4 regions of the Streptomyces sp. AC627_RSS907 genome follow, and region 3 is predicted to be linked to each of the others. Evidence: riboswitches for the same ligand, from Rfam matches in the RefSeq annotation. Region 3 holds a riboswitch; each other region holds the start of a gene.

Region 1 (3,199 bases), on a different contig from region 3:
CATGCTGGCCGTCCTCGGTCTCGGCGCCCAGGGCGGCGAGGAGATCGTCCTCGCCTCCGACGCCGAGGGCGCGGAGGCCGCCCTGGAGCGGCTGGCGAAGCTGGTCTCCGAGGGTCTCGAAGAACTCCCCGAGACCGTCTGAGCGACGGCAGCACCGAAAGGCCCGCCCCGGACCGGACCACGGAGTGGGCCTTTCGCTTTCCCTTTTCCGGGCAGCAGAAAATGGCCCCCGGAATCAGCTCCTCTTTGTATACGGCGCCCGCGTTAATGCCGCAGGCTCGACATGTTTACGGGACGTTGCGAGTTCCTCACACGTTCCGCCCGCTGGTCACCGTCGGAGGCGAATCGCAACCGGTGGGCCGGTACCGACCGCTCGGTGTGCAGCGCCATGAGCGCCCGCGCGCGCTCGGCGTCGCCCCGGGCCACCGCGTCGACGATCGCGCCGTGCTCCGCCCAGCACTCCACCGGCCCGGCCGGCGCGTCCACGGCGTACATCCAGGCGATCTTGTGGCGCAACTGGGTCAGCAGCGCCGTCAGGGAGGGACTGCCGGCGGCCTGCGCGAGGGTCTCGTGGAACCAGCCGCCCAGTGAACGCAGGTCCTCGCCGCTGCCCCGCCTGGCGCGTTCCTGGCCCAGTCTGACCAGCCCGCGCAGCACCTTGAGATGGGCCTCGGTGCGGCGCCGGGCGGCCCGGGAAGCGCCGAGCGGCTCCAGGAGCGTACGCGTCTCCAACAGGTCGGCGGCCTCCTGCTCGGACGGCTCCGCGACGCACGCGCCCGCGTGCCGCCGGGTCACCACGAACCCCTCGGCCTCCAGCGTGCGCAGCGCCTCGCGGACGGGGACGCGGGAGACGCCGTAGCGGCGGGCGAGGAGTTCCTCGGTGAGCCGGCTGCCGCGTCCGTGGACGCCGGCGACGATGTCGTCCCGGATCGCCGTGCACACCGAGTGCGCCGGAATACGCATGACCGACCTCCGCCTTAATCCCCGTGAAACGTCGACGATTGACGTGTGTTCCGTGACTCTAGGCCAATGGGGCGGACATTCGGACGGCGCGGCGGATTTCATGGATATTTTTTGGACAACACCGCCCCCGGAAATCCGAAAGCCCCGGCTCGGGGAGCCGGGGCTTTCGGTCGCCGTGCCGTCCGCCGTCAGACGTTGACGCCGTGGGAGCGGAGGTAGGCGACGGGGTCGATGTCCGAGCCGTACTCGGGGCTCGTGCGGGCCTCGAAGTGCAGGTGGGGTCCGGTGACGTTGCCGGTGGCACCGGAGAGGCCGATCTGCTGGCCGGCGACGACCGACTGACCCACCCGGACGCCGATGGACGACAGGTGGCCGTACTGGGTGTACGTGCCGTCGTGCATCCTGATCACGACCTGGTTGCCGTACGCGCCGCCCCAGCCGGCCTCGACGACCGTGCCGACGCCGACCGCGTGCACGGTGGTGCCGCTGGAGGCGTGGAAGTCGATGCCGGTGTGACTGCCGGAGGACCACAGGGAGCTGCCGGCCTGGTAGGCGGTGGAGACGTAGGAGGCGGTGATCGGCGCCACGAAGGTGTTGAGGCGCTTGCGCTCCGCCTCGCGCGCGGCGCGCTCCTTGGCCTCGCGCGCCTCCTCGGCCGCCTCGGCCGCCCGCTCGCGCGCGGCCTCCTCGGCCGCCTCACGGGCGGCGGCGTCCAGGGCGGCCTGCTTCTGCGCGGCGGCCTGGGCGTCGATCTCGTGGGCCACGGAGTCGCCGATGGTGACGACCGGGGTGAGTCCGCTCTGCTCCACCTCGGGCTCGGCGGCGAGCGCCGGAGCCGCGAGGGTGCCGACGACGCCGGTGGTCGCGAGGGCCGCGACACCCGCCGCGCGGGCGGTGGTGCGGTGCATCCGGCTGGGACGGCGGTGCTTACCGGTGGCGCGCGTGAACGCCATGTGGAGGCTGTTCCTTTCCTTCCCTCTCGCCTACCGGGTTAGCTGACGGGTTCGGAGCAGGAAGGTCTCCTACGGACCCCCGCGCTGGGCGCGGGCGTCCGATTCACCCCAGGGACTGCGGTGGGTCCCCGGCTCCCCTGGCTCGCGCCGTACGGGGACTCGGCGATGACTGTCCGGTGCCGCGGGTGCGGCGCACTGCCTGACGAACAGCCCGGACGACGCTAGACGCGGCTGCCTTCAATCCTCAAACGCAACCGGCTTTTTGTAGCGCATGCCACAGGGCAGACGGGCAGCCTCTCTCTCAATTCGGACAAAAGGCAGCCCTGGTGACACATCCGTCACCAGGGCCCCTTCACCCGTCCGCCCTACTCGGCGGCCACCACGGTGACTTCGCCGATGCCGAGGGCCTCGACCGGCTCCTTGATCTGCGCCGCGTCACCGACGAGGACCGTCACCAGCCGGTCCACCGGGAAGGCGTTCACCACCGCCGCCGTGGCCTCCACCGTGCCGGTCTCGGCGAGTTGACGGTAGAGCGTGGCCTGGTAGTCGTCGGGCAGGTGCTGCTCGACCTGGTCGGCCAGCGTGCTCGCCACGGCCGCCGCGGTCTCGTACTTCAGCGGCGCCACACCGACGAGGTTCTGCACCGCGACGTCGCGCTCGGCGTCGGTGAGCCCGCCCTCGGCGAGCGTGCGCAGCACGGTCCACAGGTCCTGCAGGGCGGGGCCGGTGTTGGGGGTGTCGACGGAGCCGCTGATGGCGAGCATGGCGGCGCCCGTGCCGTCGGGGGCGGACCGCAGGACCTGGCCGAACGCCCGTACGCCGTAGGTGTATCCCTTCTCCTCACGCAGGACGCGGTCCAGGCGGGAGGTGAGGGTGCCGCCCAGGCAGTAGGTGCCGAGCACCTGCGCGGGCCACACGCGATCGTGCCGGTCGGCGCCGGTGCGGCCGATCAGCAACTGCGTCTGGACCGCTCCGGGGCGGTCCACGATGACGACCCGGCCGGTGTCGTCGGCGGTCACCCGGGGCACGGGGCGCGGCTCGGCGGTGGAACCGGTCCACGCGCCCAGCGTGTCGCCGAGCAGCGCGTCGAGGTCGACGCCGGTGAGGTCGCCGACCACCACGGCGGTGGCCGTGGCGGGGCGGATGTGCTTCTCGTAGAAGGCGCGCACGGCCCCCGAGTCGATGCGCGCGACCGTCTCCTCGGTGCCCTGACGCGGGCGCGACATGCGTGCCTCGGCCGGGAACAGTTCCTTGGAGAGTTCCTTGGCCGCGCGGCGGGAGGG
Region 2 (3,199 bases), on a different contig from region 3:
GGTGCGCGTTCGGGCCGCCCAGGTAGCGGAAGAGCGGCAGGTCGCTGGCCTCGGAGGCGGCGTGGGCGACGGCGAGCGAGACGCCGAGGATGGCGTTGGCGCCGAGCGAGCCCTTGTTGTCGGTGGCGTCGAGGTCGAACATCGCCTGGTCGATCAGGCGCTGCTCGGTGGCGTCGTAGCCGACGAGCTCCGGGCCGATCTGCTCGATGACGGCCAGGACGGCCTTCTCGACGCCCTTGCCCAGGTAACGGTTGGCATCGCCGTCACGGAGTTCGATGGCCTCGAAGGCGCCGGTGGAGGCACCGGACGGCACGGCGGCACGACCCGTGCTGCCGTCGTCGAGGCCGACCTCGACCTCGACCGTGGGGTTGCCTCGGGAGTCCAGGATTTCCCGGGCTACGACGACGTCGATGGACGGCACGAGCATCTCCTTCTTCAATGTGACGCTTCGGTGTGACGCGGGTCCGCAGGACCGCAGCGGCTCTGCGGGACGAGCCTAACCGGCTCCGGGCGATCGGCCAGCCGGTCGCCCACCCGATGGACAGAACCGAGAGTAAATTGTTTCCGAACGGAACAAAGACGTCCGCGGAAACGGAGGCGGAATCGGGGAGCGAAGCGGGACGGGAGCGGGGCCCAGGAGCGGCGGCGGGGGCGGAACGTGAAAATCCCGTCCCGGCGCGTACGGGGGAACACGCACCGGGACGGGAGCAAGGGGGCCGCCGCTTACTTCAGGTGCAGCTGCTGGCCCGGGTAGATCAGGTCGGCGTCGTCGACGATGTCGTCGTTCAGCTGGAACAGCTTCGCCCAGCCACCCTTGACGTCGTGCGCCTCGGCGATCGAGCTGAGGGTGTCGCCCTCGACGACCTTGTACTCGCCGTCACCCTTCTCGACCTTCTTGCCGGTCGGGGTGGTGACGGTCTCCTTCTTGGCCGCCGGACGCTCGGCGGAGCGGGAGGCCTTCTGCTCGGTGGAACGCTCGGTGGAGCCACCGCTCTGGCTCTGCGCGCTCTCGGAGCCGCCGGAGTCGGAGCCCTGCGAGGAACCGCTGTCCTGGGTCCCTCCCGAGCCGCCACCGGTGTACGCGGCGTTCGACAGGCCGGTGCCGCAGACCGGCCAGGCACCCTTGCCCTGACCGGCGAGCACCTTCTCGGCGACCGCGATCTGCTGCGCCTTGGTGGCCTGGTCGGCGGTGGCGGCGTACTGCGTACCGCCGTAGGCGGCCCAGGTGGAGGCGGAGAACTGCAGGCCGCCGTAGTAGCCGTTGCCGGTGTTGATGGACCAGTTGCCGCCGGACTCGCACTGGGCGACGGTGTCCCACTCGGACGCGGTGGCGGCGGAGGCGTTGCCGGCCGCCATCAGCGGGGCGGCGACGGCCGCGCCGGTGACACCGGCGACGGCGATGACACGGGTGGCCTTGGACGGACGACGGTGCTTGCCCTTGCCGGAGAACAGCATGGATCGATCCCCTCACCGACGCCTGCGAGGTGAGCTGTCGGGTTCGGGCCGGTTGAGTTGCCCGGCCGGGTTCCTCACGGAACTCGGCTCCACCCCTAGCCGCTCCGGTCAACTGCCCGGTGCGGCACCTACCTTGGGTCCCCCGCTCCTGCCTTCGGCGCTCGACGCGACGACTGTTCCCGGACGGCCGCTGGCAGGATTCGGCGTTGCGGCAACCGGGGCCCGCGGTGGCGAGCGGTCATGACCGTAGGCACGCGCTCCGCGGTTTTTCAAAGACGATCACGGCTTCTGAGACCTATCTCTCACGAGATCCAAAACGGACATACGCCCCCGAACCGTGACGCGAACTCCCCCTACTTCTCGACCGGTTCGCCCGTGACCGTAAGGGTCTGACCGGGCAGGATGTGGTCCGGGTCGTCGCCGACGACCGTCTTGTTGCCGGCGTACAGCGAGTGCCATCCGCCGTCGATCTCAAGGGAGTCGGCGATGCCCCAGAGACTGTCACCGGAACGGACGGTGTAGGAGCCGTCCACGACCTCCCGCGCGCCACCCTCGCCGCGCGAGGCGTGCCGGCCCGACGACCCAGCCGTACGGCCGTCCGCCGTCCCCTCGTCGGCACTGCCGCCGCGGTGCCGGCCCGAACCGGAGTCCCCGGTGTCGGTGAGCCCCGAAGTGCCGCCCTCCTGCCCCGCCTTGCCCGTCTCCCCGTCCTCGGGCGTGGCCGTGGACGAACCGCCGGACCCGCGCCGGTCGGTGCGCGCCGTGGAATCGGATTCGGTGGATGTGTCGGACTTGGCCGGTTCGTCCTCCGTGGCCGACGAGGAGTCAGGAGTCGGCGGGGCGGAAGAGGAAGGCGACGTGCCGGACGTCGGCTCCGTCGTCCCGGCCGGACCGGAGGAGCCGGAGACACCGGACGGTTCCGGCGATTCGGCCGACTCGGGGGCGGTCGACGTCCCCGAGGTGTCCGACCCCTTCGACGGGCCGTCACCCGTCGCCGCCGTACCGCTGTCCGCGGGCACCCGGTCGTCGCCCAGCCCCGAGAGCACGGCGCAGGTCGGCCAGGCGGCGATGCCCTGGGCCGCGTGGATCTTCTCGGCGACTCTTATCTGCTGGGCGCGACTGGCCTGGTCGGCGCTCGGCGCGTACGCCAGACCGCCGTACTGCTCCCATGCCTCCTGGGACAGCTGCAGGCCGCCGTAGTACCCGTTGCCGCTGTTCTGGCTCCAGGCTCCGCCGGTCTCGCACTCGGCGACCCGGTCCCAGTTCACCCCGTCGGCCGCGTGGGCGCCGGTGGCGCCGAGGAGGGGGATCGCGATGGCGGAGCCGGTCACTCCGGCGGCGACGACCAGGGCGGGAGCCTGGCGGGGGCGGCGGTGACGACCGTTCCCGGAGAGCATGCGACGACCTTTCACGAGACGACGTGGGCCACGCGGTGGACGATGCTCCCCACCACGCTGATCCGTGAACGTATAGGCAGATGATCGCCTGTCACAAGTTCATCCCGCACAGATCACGTGAAGATCACAGAGTTGAGCGCGTGTCACTTTTGCGTCGCCGGGCCACCCTTGTCGGCCGATGACGTGCCCGGTGTGAAGGAGACGGGCAGGGTGCGCAGACCGCGCATGATGAGTCCGCCGCGCCAGCGCAGCTCGGCCGGTTCCGCGGCGAGGCGCAGGTCCGGGAGGCGGGTGAGGAGCGTGGCGAGCGCCGTCTGCCCCTCCAGCCGGGCGAGCGGGGCGCCGAG
Region 3 (3,199 bases):
CGCGGTCACGTGGTCCCCCGAGGACTCGCCCCGCAGCCGGCGTCCGATCCACGGCACCAGGTACTCCCGTGCCCACTGCACGTCGTCCCGCCGGACGTCGAGGGTGCCGCGGGGCGGCAGCGGCGGCCAGGGCTGGTCCGGGTCGGCCGGGACGCCGAGGCCGAGGACCTGGCCCGCCCGCAGCGCCACGCGGGTGTGGCCCTCCGCGGAGAGGTGCAGCCGGTCCGCGTCCCACGCCCTGCGGTCCTGGACGCTCCGGAGCGACCACAGGTCGAGCACCGGGCAGCCGTAGCGGTCGGCGACGGCGCGCACGTGTCCGTTGTACGTGGCGATCTTGCCGCGCAGATGCTTGAGGACCGGCACCCCGCGGGTGTCGAACCCGGTCGTCACCAGGACGGTGCCGGCCGCGGCGGTCAGCGCGGCCACCGCCCGCTCGAACCGCTCGGCCACCTCGTCGGGATCGGTGCCGGGCCGGATGATGTCGTTGCCGCCCGCACAGAACGAGACGAGGTCCGGTGCGAGTTCGACGGCCCGCGGGACCTGTTCCGCCACGATCTGGTCGAGCAGCCTGCCGCGCACGGCGAGGTTCGTGTACGTGAAGTCGCCCTCGGGGCGCCGGTCTGCGAGCAGTACGGCGAACCGGTCGGCCCAGCCGACGAACGCCCCGTCGGGGCCGGGGTCACCGACGCCCTCGGTGAAGCTGTCCCCCACCGCCACGTACGACCCGATCACTGCTCTGCTGTCACTCTTCGAATCGTCTGCCACATCGGCCCATGATTCACCGTGGAATGTGACCTACGCGACCGTAGGAAGGGGTTGACGGGCGGTGAGAAAGACCACGCCTAAAGTGTTCGTCAATTGCGGAATACGCCGAAGGCCGGACCCCGGGACCGGGGCCCGGCCTTCGTTCCGGCGCGAGGGCCGCGCCGGAACCGTCGTCAGACCAGGACGCCGTGCGAGCGCAGGAAGGCCAGCGGGTCCACGTCCGAGCCGTAGTCCGGCGTGGTGCGGATCTCGAAGTGCAGGTGGGGGCCGGTCACGTTGCCGGTGGCACCCGAGAGGCCGACCTGCTGGCCCGCCGTCACCGACTGGCCGGCGGAGACGGAGAGCGAGGACAGGTGGGCGTACTGGGCGTAGTGGCCGTCGGCGAGCTCGATGACGACCTGGTTGCCGTACGCGCCGCCCCAGCCGGCGGAGACGACCGTGCCGGCGCCGACGGCCTTGAGCGGGGTGCCGGTCGGGACGACGAAGTCCGTGCCGGTGTGGTAGCCGCTGGACCACATGCTGCCCGACTGGTGGTACGGGGTTCCGACGCTGCCGCCGGGGACGGGGGAGGTGTAGCCGCTGGCGGTGCCTGCGGACTGGGTGCTCGTGCGGGAGGAGGTCGTCGTGGCGTTCGGCGACTTCTCCGAGACGGTGTCCTCCGACGCGGCGGGCTTCGGGGCGGCGGGCTTCTCGGCCGGCTTGTCCGCGGGCTGCTCCGGGGTGGTCGCCGCCGGCCGGCCGAGGGACAGTTCGAGGCCCGGGTGGATCAGCGACGGGTCGGAGCCGATGGCCTCGCGGTTGTCCGAGTAGAGCTTCTTCCAGCCGCCGTCGACGTGCTGCTCGTCGGCGATCCCCGACAGGGAGTCCCCGCTCCTGACGGTGTACGTCGTCGTGCCCGGGTTCTTCCCGGCGGCCTGCCCTGCTGTCGCCGGGACGGACCGCACGGCCTGCTCGGAGGCGGACTGCGCGGGAGCGGCCTGCGCGCCGGCGGCACCCATCAGCGGGAGGGCGAGCGCGGCGCCACCGGTTCCGGCGACGGCGAGGGTGCGGGTGAGGCGCATGGCCTTGGTACGACGGTGCTTACCCTTCGCGGGCATGGTGAGTTCCTCTCCGGCGCCTGCGAGGTGAGCTGTCGGGTGCGGGCTGGAGATGCCCGGCCGCGCAGGGGCGCGGCTTTACCCCGAGCCTGTTCCGGGAACCGGAACAGGCGGTCCTGCCTGTGGGTCCCCCGCTCCTGCCGGGTACGGGTGATGGATGAGTGCGGGCTCCGGTCGGCGGCAGGATTAGGCGTCCGTCCGGATCGGTGGTGAACGTAAGGGACCCGGCCGCGCGGGGACAAGCGAGGAATTGCCCGGGCACGTGTTTTCCGTGATCCGTTGCGGGAATCACCGGTCACACTCCGTCGATTCCGCGTGCGCCGTTTCCCGTGAAGCGCCTTGAAAACCGATTGAATTACGTGAGCATGACGAGCAACTCACGGTCACGGATATGACGCTGCTCACGCGAGACCGCCCCAGCCTCCTTTATTCCAGGTCACGTTGGGCGTCAAGCCTCAATTCAGAACAGAACGCCCGAATACGGTCGAGTCGGAACACCGTGGCGTCGAGGTCTCCGCGGCCGGCTGAAGCCCTCCCGGAGGCGAGCCGGTCGAGCGGATCGGTGTCGGCCGAGGTCCGCACCCCGTGTCCCGGCGGGCGAGCACACCGAGACCGGCCCGGCCGCCGCCATCCGGGCAGGACGCGAAGGCACCGCCCGGGTGGTCGGCCCACAGCCGGTCCACCAGTGCCTTCACAACTCACTGCCGCAGGCAGGGGATGCCGTATCGTCGAGTGGCGCCCGTCGTCGAGCAGCGCCGACGGGGCGGAGTGGGAGGAGCCCCCGTGACGCAGCAGGTCCCGTCGACCGAGCCCGAGCTGGCCGGTGTGCGCAACTTCCGTGACCTGGGCGGGCTGCCGACCGTGGACGGACGGCGGGTGCGGCAGGGGGTGCTGTTCCGCAGCGGCCACCTGGCGCACGCCACCGAGGAGGACGCGGCGTTCCTGGCCTCGCTGGGCCTGCACACCATCTTCGACTTCCGCAACGCGGCCGACCAGAAGCTCGAGGGCCCCGACGTCGAGCTGCCGGGCGTGCGCAACGTGAACCTGCCGCTGAGCGATCCGGCCGACGGCGCCGAGTTCTGGAAGATGGTCCGCGACGGCGACCTCGACCAGCTGCGCGAGATCCTGGCGGACGACAAGGGCGCCCAGCGGATGATCGGCTCCTACCGCACGATCATCAAGGAGCGCACAACGGAGCACTCCCGCGTGCTGCACGCACTCGCCGAGGACAGCGTCCCCGCCCTCATGCACTGCGCGGCCGGCAAGGACCGCGCGGGTCTGTCGATCGCGATCACCCTGCTCGCCCTCGGTGTCGAACGCGAGGCCGTCGTCGAGGA
Region 4 (3,199 bases), on a different contig from region 3:
GACGGTCGCGGCGCTCGCCGTCCTCGTCAACGCCTTCGTCCGCCGCACCGACGAGCGTCTCGTGTCCGTCCGTGAGATCGCCGAGGCCGCCCAGCGCGCCGTGCTGCCCGAGCCCGCCGAGCGGATCGGCGGCTTCGAGATCGCCGCCCGCTACGAGGCCGCGCAGGCCGACGCCTTCATCGGCGGTGACCTGTACGCGGTGCAGGACAGCGCGCACGGCGTGCGGCTCATCGTCGGGGACGTGCGGGGCAAGGGCATGGGCGCGGTGGCCGCCGTCGCGGTCGTGATCGGCGCCTTCCGGGAGGCCGCCGAGCAGGAGTCGACGCTGGAGGCGGTGGCGCAGCGCCTGGAACGGGCCCTGGCTCGCGAGGGCACCCGGCGGGAAGGCCTGGACGCCTTCGAGGGGTTCACCACCGCAGTCCTCGCCGAACTCCCGCACGGCGCGGGCGTGGTCCGCATCGTCAACCGGGGCCATCCGCCACCCCTGCTGCTGTACGCCGACGGCACCCTGCTCTCGCTGCCCGCCCGGGAGTCGGCGCTGCCGCTCGGCATGGGAGAGCTGGGTGTGTGGCCCGACCGGGCGGAGGAGGTCGACTTCCCCGGTGGGGCCACGCTGCTGCTGTACACCGACGGCCTGTCGGAAGCCCGCGACGACCGGAACGCGTTCTACGAGCCGCACGAGCGCCTGGCCGGTTCCGTCTTCCGGCATCCGGCCCGACTGCTCGACACCCTGGCCGAAGACGTGCGCCGGCACTCCGGTGGCGGCATGGCGGACGACATGGCCCTGCTCGCCGTACGACGGCCCTGACCGTCATCACGATCGGTGACGGTGCGAGCGCCCTCCGCATAACAACTGACACACCATCAGAAGAGGCCTGGAGGGAAGGCGCCGCTGAGGGGTGGTCAAGTCGCCCTGTTTTCGCCGCTCGTGAGGCTTACGTCCGCCGGGGATCCGTTAACGATCAAGCGGAACGGCTTGGAATCCGAGGCCCCCGTCTATTAACGTTCGATAACGCAGCGCGGTCGTCCCAGCCGTCACAGAAGGCGGCTCCGTGCGCACGCGCCGAATCCCGTAAGGGAACCGGGGAACCACCACCTTGGGGTGAATCGGGCGTATGCCGCCGTGGAGACACGGCCGGTATACGCGCGTAGGAGACCTTCCTGCTCCGAACCCGTCAGCTAACCCGGTAGGCGGAAGGAAGGAAAGGAGTACGCCCACGTGGCGTCCAACCGGCCTGCCCCCGAGGCCCCGTTCGTGCCCAGCGGGCACGGCACCGACACCTTCGGCTACGACGGCCACCGCGCCGAAGAGGGCCCCTGGGAGGAATGGAACCCCACCGAGGAGTCCATCCGCCCCGTACGCGGCCGGCACCGCGTCGCCAAGCAGCGCGGCGGGCTCGCCCGCAGCTCCACCGTCCTCGGCGTCGGTGTCATCGCCGCCGTCGGAGCGGGCGGCATGGCCAGCGCGCAGACCGGCAAGCCGCCGGTGCCGATCTCCATGCCGGACCTGCCGAACGTGGGCTCGCTGATCTCCGACAGCGACGAGGAGCCGGAGCCGCAGGGCACCGCCACCCCCCTCAGCAGCATCGGCACGACCTCCACCGACACCACGGAGGGCACCACCGACGCCGGTGAGACCCTGCGGGCCCGGATCATGGCGCAGGCCGAGCAGCAGCAGGCCCAGGTCGAGAGCAAGGCCGCCGCGGAGGCTGCGGCCGCCGCCGAGAAGCAGGCCGCGGAAGCCGCCGCCAAGGCGGAGAGGGAAGCCAAGGCCAAGGCCGCCGCCGCCAAGAAGAAGGCGGAGGAGGAGGCCGCGAAGAAGGCCGAGGCCGAGCGGCTCGCGAAGCTGGCCAAGCAGTACACGCTGCCGACCTCCTCGTACACGATCTCCTCCACCTTCGGCCAGGCCGGCGCCTACTGGTCCTCCGGTCACCACACCGGCCTCGACTTCGCCGCACCCACGGGCACGCTGCTCAAGGCGGTGCACAGCGGCACGATCACGTCGGCCGGCTATGACGGGTCGTACGGCTACAAGACGGTGCTCACCCTCGAGGACGGCACCGAGATCTGGTACGCCCACCAGTCCTCCATCAGCGTCAGCGTCGGCCAGAAGGTCAGCACCGGTGACGTCATCGGCCGCGTCGGCGCCACCGGCAACGTCACGGGCGCCCACCTCCACCTGGAGGTCCACACGGCCTCGGGCGGCGGCGTCGACCCCATGGCGTGGCTGCAGAGCAAGGGCCTCACTCTCTGAGCCGCACCGTTCCCGGCGCCCGCCGCCGCTGATCCCCGGCGGTCCTGACGCAGACCCCCCGACGTCAGGGCTGCCGGTCCCCGCGGAAGCCGTTCGCCCAGGCCTCGCCGCCAGGGCCGGACGTCCGGGCGGCTATCGCTGGTAGGGACGGGGCGACGGGTACGGCAGATACCAGTGCGGCGCGGGGTACTGCGGCGGCACCGGCGTCGTGGAGACGTAGCCGTACGGGCCGTGGCATGGGTAGGGGCCGTACGCCCCGGGCCCCCGCCACGGTGGCACGGCCCGCGGCGCCGTGACGAGGGCCGCGTGCTCCAGGGCCGGACGTGCCGCGTCCCGTCGCTGCCACAGGGCGTCCAGCAGTTCCCGCTCCCGTACGACGTAGTCGGCGCCCGCCCTGCCCCGGCGCCCCCGCTGCCGCAGGAAGGCCAGTGAGGTCGCGTACGCCTCGTACTGCGCCACCGCCCGCGCCGCCGGCTTCCCGGCGTGCCGGCGGGCGTGCTGCCGGGCGATGCGGCGGGCGCGCATCGAGCCGAGGACGAACGGCTCCGCCGGCGCCAGCCACCCGGCCGCCACGTACGCGGGCAGTTCGGCCCGCACGGTGCCCAGTTCGCGCTGCCGGGTCCAGATCACCAGCCAGGTCAGCAGGCCGAACGCGGGGAGCATGAAGGCCGCGTACACCGCGAGGAAGCCGTACTCGCCGAACGAGGCCGAACCGTTCCACAGGGCGTGCATGCCCATCGCGAGCAGCAGACCGGACAGCGGGAGCAGGGCGCGGTGCAGGTGCCGGCGGTCGGCCAGGAGCGCGGCGGCGCCGAAGCCGATGCCGGTGAGCACGGTGAACAGCGGGTGGGCGAACGGCGACATCACGATGCGGACGAAGAAGGTCGCGGCCGTGACGGAGGCGATGCCGCTGTCGCCGGTGAGCTGGTCGGTGCCGAAGGCGGT

What was found. A riboswitch is a leader RNA that binds a small molecule or an ion and turns the genes downstream of it on or off. The one in region 3 is predicted to bind cyclic di-AMP.
Positions count from the first base shown of each region.
Region 1: it holds a riboswitch for cyclic di-AMP, as region 3 does, so the genes downstream of both, KUM32_RS12830 (M23 family metallopeptidase) here and KUM32_RS34980 (M23 family metallopeptidase) in region 3, are expected to answer to the same signal.
Region 2: it holds a riboswitch for cyclic di-AMP, as region 3 does, so the genes downstream of both, KUM32_RS25140 (transglycosylase family protein) here and KUM32_RS34980 (M23 family metallopeptidase) in region 3, are expected to answer to the same signal.
Region 4: it holds a riboswitch for cyclic di-AMP, as region 3 does, so the genes downstream of both, KUM32_RS12000 (M23 family metallopeptidase) here and KUM32_RS34980 (M23 family metallopeptidase) in region 3, are expected to answer to the same signal.

Region 1 covers NZ_JAGMUE010000047.1:19,675-22,873, reverse strand. Annotated here, with positions in the region: gene KUM32_RS12840 (HPr family phosphocarrier protein) at 1-142, shown strand, start outside; gene KUM32_RS12835 (GntR family transcriptional regulator) at 265-963, opposite strand; gene KUM32_RS12830 (M23 family metallopeptidase) at 1,152-1,916, opposite strand; cyclic di-AMP (ydaO/yuaA leader) riboswitch at 1,929-2,091, opposite strand; gene KUM32_RS12825 (pitrilysin family protein) at 2,282-3,199, opposite strand, start outside.
Region 2 covers NZ_JAGMUE010000115.1:1,134-4,332, reverse strand. Annotated here, with positions in the region: gene eno (phosphopyruvate hydratase) at 1-421, opposite strand, end outside; gene KUM32_RS25140 (transglycosylase family protein) at 724-1,455, opposite strand; cyclic di-AMP (ydaO/yuaA leader) riboswitch at 1,460-1,625, opposite strand; gene KUM32_RS25135 (transglycosylase family protein) at 1,809-2,852, opposite strand; partial or broken gene KUM32_RS25130 (cytochrome P450) at 2,996-3,199, opposite strand, start outside.
Region 3 covers NZ_JAGMUE010000289.1:221,275-224,473, forward strand. Annotated here, with positions in the region: gene KUM32_RS34975 (SGNH/GDSL hydrolase family protein) at 1-732, opposite strand, end outside; gene KUM32_RS34980 (M23 family metallopeptidase) at 939-1,862, opposite strand; cyclic di-AMP (ydaO/yuaA leader) riboswitch at 1,867-2,025, opposite strand; partial or broken gene KUM32_RS44200 (alpha-galactosidase) at 2,403-2,551, opposite strand; gene KUM32_RS34985 (tyrosine-protein phosphatase) at 2,646-3,199, shown strand, end outside.
Region 4 covers NZ_JAGMUE010000044.1:7,086-10,284, reverse strand. Annotated here, with positions in the region: gene KUM32_RS12005 (PP2C family protein-serine/threonine phosphatase) at 1-808, shown strand, start outside; cyclic di-AMP (ydaO/yuaA leader) riboswitch at 1,052-1,208, shown strand; gene KUM32_RS12000 (M23 family metallopeptidase) at 1,220-2,254, shown strand; gene KUM32_RS11995 (PrsW family intramembrane metalloprotease) at 2,387-3,199, opposite strand, start outside.